DNA from 3 places in the Synechococcus sp. R55.4 genome. Region 2 is predicted to be linked to each of the others. Evidence: predicted binding sites of a transcription regulator. Region 2 holds the regulator's gene; each other region holds the start of a gene.
The links. Region 2 encodes NtcA, which controls nitrogen genes in cyanobacteria. Its sites were predicted from a motif close to GTANCNNNNGNTAC; they were not measured.
Positions count from the first base shown of each region.

Region 1 (2,271 bases), on a different contig from region 2:
ACGTAAACCGGGAAGTAGATCCGTGTTCCTTTAGACAGGTTTTTAATATCGCAATTACCGCCGTGCTCTCGCGGGGGCACCGTCCGAGCCGCTTCAGCAGCAACCCGCTCATACTCTGACTTGGGCAAAGTTCCCAAAATTGCGTTCTTGGGATTGGGCAAGGCGGCCAGCACAGGCTGATTGCCGGATAGCCCCGCGCCGTAAGTGCGCAAATCGGGAGCCGAAGCGACCAGCTCAGCTTCCCGCTTATTCCAAGCCGCCAGCAACTCGTGAGATGGGGCACAGCCAATGAGGCCGGGGTGAATGATGCCGGCAAAGCGCACATGGGGAATGTGTCTGGAAGTGGTGTAAATGCCTTGAAAATCCCAGATGGCTTTGGCCGCGTTGGGAAAATGATCGGTGAGGAATCCCCCTCCATTTTCTTTGGCAAAAATACCTGTAAACCCCCACTCGTCTCCCGGCAGTGGCCCAATGTCTAACAGATCGACAACCAGGATATCTCCAGGCTGGGCGCCGTTAACCCAAATAGGCCCACTCAAAACATGGACAACGCTTAGGTCAACCTGCTCAATGTCGGAAGGATCATCGTTGTTTTTGATTTGCCCATCCGTCCAGTCTTTACACTCAATTCGGAATACCTCGCCAGGGTTTACAGAAACCACAGCGGGAATATCAGGATGCCAGCGGTTGTGACCCGGTAGATCCTGTTGATCCATTGGCTTAGTCAGGTCAACTTTAAACAGCGTTTTGGGCATGGGATCCTATCCTTGAGTCATCACTCTGCGGTCAGACTTTGAATGCACAAAAGCCTATCTCCAATAGAGAAGCTAATACTGTAGTAAAAGCTACAATTCATAGTGCTGTTATCTACAATCGCAGAGCGGGAGATGAGGAGCTTAGATCGACAGGCTATTTCACTGCAATTCAAAGTAACTATCAATCAATTCACCAAAGTAACGGCCAATCCATTCGGCGACAGATCGATTTAGCCGTCAGCTCCTAAAGCGTTGCAGGATCCTCTCCAGAAAATCCCTAGAGAACATGGTGGGTTGTCGGCCAAATCCTGATTTTTCAATTAGCCCCCTTGGCTTCCCTTGAGAAAGGGAAACTCAAGCTCTTTCTTGAGATCCTCAGAACCTGGGATCCTCAAGTTCTGAAAACCCAGTTGCCGCAAGCCAGGGATCCCGAATGCCCAAGCTAGTCAAGTGCCTGTAGCTGGGCTAGGAAATCTGCCACCGTCAGGGATCCCAGCTCCTGCCGATGGCGCTGGCGCACGCTCACCGTTCCTGCCGCTTGTTCCTGTTCCCCCACGATCAACATAAAAGGGATCCGGGCCTTCTCGGCATTGCGGATTTTTTTGGGCAAACGATCGCTGTCGGCATCGATGTGGACGCGGATCCCGTGTTCTCGCAGTTGATCCCGCACTTGGGTGGCATAGCCCAAATACTGATCGGAAACGGGCAAAATGCGCACCTGTTCCGGGGCCAGCCAGAAGGGAAAATCCCCAGCGTATTCTTCGATGAGAATGCCGATGAGTCGTTCCAGCGAGCCAAAGGGAGCACGGTGAATCATCACCGGACGCTGCCGGGATCCATCCTCAGCTACGTATTGCAGATCAAAGCGCTGTGGGTTTTGGTAGTCCACCTGAACCGTGCCCAGTTGCCACTCCCGATCCAGCGCGTCGCGGAAAATAAAATCCAGCTTCGGCCCATAGAAGGCTGCCTCTCCGATCCCTTCAAAGTGGGGCATCGACAACTTCTCCACAGCGCGACGGATGGCATTTTCGGCTTTGTCCCAATCTTCGGGGGATCCCAGATATTTGTCCGACTTGGGATCCCGGAAGCTGAGGCGGGCGCGAAAATCCTTGAGCTTGAGCTTATCGAAAACCACCAAAATGAGATCGACAACCTTGAGAAACTCCTCCTCCAATTGATCGGGGCGAACAAACAAATGGGCATCGTCCACCGTGAAGCCACGCACTCGCGTCAGACCTCCCAATTCCCCCGATTGCTCGTAGCGATAAACGGTGCCGAACTCGGCATATCGTAGGGGCAAATCGCGGTAGGATCTCAGCTCGGATTTGTAGATTTGGATGTGAAAAGGACAATTCATCGGCTTCATGACAAAGCCCTGTTCAGCCGCACGCGCCTGCTCATTCTCCGACATCATGGGAAACATATCTTCCCGATACTTTTGCCAGTGGCCGGAGATCTTGAACAAGTCCACACGGGCAATATGAGGGGTAACCACCGGCAGGTAGCCCCGCTTGAG
Region 1 is NZ_JANSIF010000031.1:18,346-20,616, reverse strand. It holds gene fmdA (formamidase) at 1-755, opposite strand, end outside; gene thrS (threonine--tRNA ligase) at 1,198-2,271, opposite strand, start outside.
Region 1: a site for NtcA is predicted at 836-849, ahead of fmdA (formamidase). Genes of this name have one in related genera too.

Region 2 (2,271 bases):
AACTGGTGGCGATGTGCCAATCCGGCTTGGGGGGGATCACCGTCAAAGTGTAGGGTTCCCGCTCGCGACCGGGCACGTAGAGGAAGAGCGCTGCCCCGTTGAAATAGGCGTGGGTCAAATCCAGATGGTTTGTGCGCACCGTCAGCTCATAGGCATAGACCCGATAGCACACCTTCACAGCAGAAGAACCCGGCGGATCGATTTGCCAGGTATTCTTATCCACCTTCCGCCAGGCCAAAGGGATCCCTTGCTCGGTTGCCGCCTGAAACTCCTGTACATGACGGGCATACTCCCGCACCAAGTAGGATCCCGGCGTCCACACCGGCAGTCGCAGCCGCAAAGGCACCTCTGGATCCACCTCTTGGATCTGCAGTTCCACCTCCAGCAGGTGATTGGCCGGATCCGGCATCCGCACTGTGAAATGCTGGCGGCTCAGTTGAGAAGGTGCAGCAACAACAGCCTCCGGGCTCCCCATAGATAGATAGAATGTTCCAACCCACTCCACTCTCTACCGCCAAGGGCCGACGCAACCCCCAGCGACAATGGCTCCTATCCTAACCTCTGCCTTTGGCTGGAGAGCAGCAACGAGACTTAAAAATGTAGCGCGTGCTACAAAGATACCTAGGCAGAACCTTCTACTTTAGGGTAAATCTTGGTATCCTCGTAGATTCTGAAGTCAATGGGTTGCAACCTAGCCTAATGCTTCTAGATTGATCTTAGTAGGTTGATCTTAGGTATAAACTGACCTTAAAAGGTTGATGAGTATGGCGGTGGCCGTAGCGGAAAAATCTCTGATCACAGCCTTCAAGCAATTGGGAGGCCCTCACCATCCTCCGGTTATCGAAACGTTTGAGCGCGGGAAGACCATTTTTTTTCCAGGGGATCCGGCGGAGCGGGTTTACTTTTTGGTAAAGGGAGCCGTTAAGCTCTCGCGGGTCTACGAAATGGGAGAGGAAATCACCGTTGCCCTCCTGCGGGAAAACAGCATCTTCGGCGTGCTCTCCTTTATCACGGGACAGCGCTCCGACCGCTTTTATCACTCGGTGGCTTTTACACCTACCGAGTTACTCTCTCTGCCGATCGAGCAGGTGGAAAAATCCTTGCAGGAGAACGCCGAACTGGCCATGTTGCTGGTTAAAAGCCTGTCGTCTCGTATCTTGCAAACGGAGATGATGATCGAGACGCTGGCTCATCGCGACATGGGATCCCGTCTGGTCAGCTTTTTGTTGATTCTCTGTCGCGATTTCGGGGTGCCTGGCCCAGATGGGGTCACCATCGATCTCAAGCTGTCTCACCAGGCCATTGCCGAGGCCATTGGCTCAACCCGCGTCACCATCACCCGCCTGTTGGGAGAGCTGCGCAAGAAGAAGTACATCTCCATTCACAAGAAGAAGATCACCGTACACGACCCGATGCGGCTGAGCCATCGCTTTGCCTAGAAGGAAGAGGAGAACACCTCCTGAGTAGCACCTTGCCCAGGCAAACCCCGCTCGACGGCTAGTTGAAGCTCTGGCCGGCCTATGTTCAATCTACTGCTGCAGCCTTGAAGAATCTCTGTGCCCGAAGGACAGACTTAAAGTTTTCTGGAAGCTGACCGGATCGCGGGCAAGAATCTACTAGTCTATGGGGGGATCTGGCTTTGGCCAGAGCTATCTAGCCAATTGCTGAGGTGTAACTGTGGAAACGGCCATCGAGTGGATTACCGCCCATGAGATCCTCGACTCGCGAGGGCGTCCCACCCTAGAAGCCCTGGTGGGTCTAGCCAATGGGGCGACGGGCTTGGCGCAGGTTCCCAGCGGCGCTTCGACCGGTACCTTTGAGGCCCATGAGCTGCGGGACGGGGATCCCAAACGCTACGGCGGTAAGGGTGTGCTGAGGGCGGTGGAAAACATCCTTGGCCCCATCCAGTCGGAGCTGCAGGGAGAAGATGCCCTCAACCAAGCCCGTATTGACCAGTTGCTGATCGACCTGGACGGCACCCCCAACAAGTCCCGCCTGGGGGCCAACGCTATTTTGGCAGTTTCTCTGGCGACAGCCAAAGCGGCTGCGGAAGCAGTGGGCTTGCCTCTTTACAAATACCTGGGGGGGCCCTTTGCCAACCTGCTGCCGGTGCCGCTGATGAACGTGCTCAACGGCGGCGCCCACGCCGACAACAACGTCGATATTCAAGAATTTATGCTTGTGCCCATTGGAGCGGCCAGCTTTCGCGAGGCGCTGCGCTACGGGGCTGAGGTGTTTGCGGTACTAAAACAAGTGCTGCAGCAGAAGGGG
Region 2 is NZ_JANSIF010000030.1:19,862-22,132, forward strand. It holds gene NW842_RS08425 (M61 family metallopeptidase) at 1-475, opposite strand, end outside; gene ntcA (global nitrogen regulator NtcA) at 765-1,439, shown strand; gene eno (phosphopyruvate hydratase) at 1,678-2,271, shown strand, end outside.

Region 3 (2,271 bases), on a different contig from region 2:
CCATCGCAGATCGCACAGGCCGACATGCCCCGGTTCCAATAGGTCTCCTCTCCGGGCAGGTGTAGGCGCTTGGCTGTGGCCCCGGTGGCGATGATCAGGCTGTGGGTGCGCAATTCCCGCTCGTCAGAACGGACGACAAAGGGCCGCTGGCTTAAATCGACGAAGGTGACATCTTCAGTGTAGAGTTCCGCCCCCCACCGCTGCGCTTGGGCTCGCATGTTCTTCATCAGTTGGGGGCCGGTGATGCCTTCGGGAAAGCCCGGAAAGTTTTCCACCTCGGTGGTGGTCATCAGTTGCCCGCCAGGGATCCCGCCCGCCTGGAACCCCTCGAACACGACCGGCTTCAGGTTGGCACGCCCAGCGTAAATGGCTGCTGTAAACCCGGCAGGGCCGGAGCCGATGATCACCACATTCTCAACCCGATTTTGCTCTGCCATCCGATGTCTCTCCTTCTGCAACAGGACTAAAAGTCAAACTCATAACGACTACGCTTTAGCTTAACACCCTTTGGCAAACCGGGCGAGCTGGGGGCCTGCTGATCCTAATTTTCGCTCGCCTCAGGCAACCGGGGCAGGGTTTTGCCCGCCCCATCCGGTTATTTCTGCCCAGAGGTTGGCAGGGTGGCGGCCATTGCTCAAGTTCTGGATCCCCAACACCCCATCTGGATTGACCAAAACCAACAGGGAAAGGGGAGCGACTCCGATGAGCGAAAAAGCGGTGTCCGAGATAGCCAGCAAGTGGGTCAGAAGGCCAGGCTCGAAGCAATTTTGTATCAGAAACTACAAAATGCCCGTGTTGGCCTTTCTAGGATGAGTGAGCGTTTTTGGCCTGTCTGGGTCGAAGCGTGGGGATCACCTGCTGGGATCCCATTTATTCAGCCACAGTTCCCCCAGTCTTAACCGCAACCCAATCAGGAGAGAGTAATGGCATCCACGCCCCAAGAAGTGCTTCAGATGATCCAGGACAACAACGTCCAGATGGTGGATCTCAAGTTTGTGGATATCTTTGGCACCTGGCAGCATGTTTCCTTCCACACCTCGATGATTAAAGAAGAAACCTTCACCGAGGGGCTCCCCTTTGACGGATCCAGCATCCGGGGCTGGAAAGCGATCAACGAGTCTGACATGTACATGGTGCCGGATCCCAAGACGGCTTGGATTGATCCCTTTCTGGAGGTGCCCACCCTCAGCATAACTTGCAGCATTGTTGAGCCGCGCACCGGCCAGCCTTATAGCCGTTGTCCCCGCAGCCTTGCCGCCCGTGCCGTTGCCTATCTGCAATCGACGGGCATTGCCGATACCGCCTACTTCGGGCCGGAGGCAGAGTTTTTCATCTTTGAGGATGTTCGTTTCGACCAAACCCAAAACTCGGCCTACTACTTCGTGGATTCCATCGAAGGTCGCTGGAACTCGGGCCGCGAGGAGAAAGGCGGCAACCTGGGCTACAAGCCTCGCTACAAAGAGGGCTATTTCCCGGCCCCGCCCACCGATGCCCATCAAAACATCCGTACCGAGATGCTGCTGACCATGGGCAAGCTGGGGGTGCCTATCGAGAAGCATCACCACGAGGTGGCTACCGGCGGGCAAGGGGAGCTGGGCTATCGCTTCGCCGATCTGATCACGGCTGCCGACTACATGATGGTTTACAAATACGTGATCCGGAATGTGGCCCGCAAGCACGGCAAAACCGTCACCTTCATGCCCAAGCCCCTGTTTAACGACAACGGCACCGGCATGCACACCCACCAGTCCCTCTGGAAGGATGGCCAGCCTTTGTTCTATAGCGAAGGCACCTATGCCAACCTGAGCGAGACGGCTCTCTACTACATCGGTGGTCTGCTCAAGCATGCCCCGGCGATCCTGGCCTTCACCAACCCCACCACCAACTCCTACAAGCGCTTGGTGCCCGGTTTTGAGGCGCCGGTGAACCTGGCTTACTCCCAGGGCAACCGTTCCGCCGCCATTCGCATTCCCGTGACCGGCAACAATCCCAAAGCCAAGCGTCTGGAGTTCCGCTGCCCGGATGCCACCTGCAATCCCTACATCGCCTTCTCGGCCATGTTGATGGCAGGTCTGGACGGGATCAAGAATAAGATCCACCCCGGCGAGCCCTTGGACAAAGATATCTACGATCTGGAGCCGGAAGAGCTGGCCAAGATCCCTTCCACGCCTGGATCCCTGCTGGATGCTCTGGAAAGCTTGCAGAAGGATCATGCCTTCTTGCTGGAGGGAGGCGTCTTCACCGAAGATCTGATCCAGACCTACATCGAGT
Region 3 is NZ_JANSIF010000018.1:9,663-11,933, forward strand. It holds gene trxB (thioredoxin-disulfide reductase) at 1-437, opposite strand, end outside; gene NW842_RS05935 (hypothetical protein) at 558-737, opposite strand; gene glnA (type I glutamate--ammonia ligase) at 924-2,271, shown strand, end outside.
Region 3: a site for NtcA is predicted at 770-783, ahead of glnA (type I glutamate--ammonia ligase). Genes of this name have one in related genera too.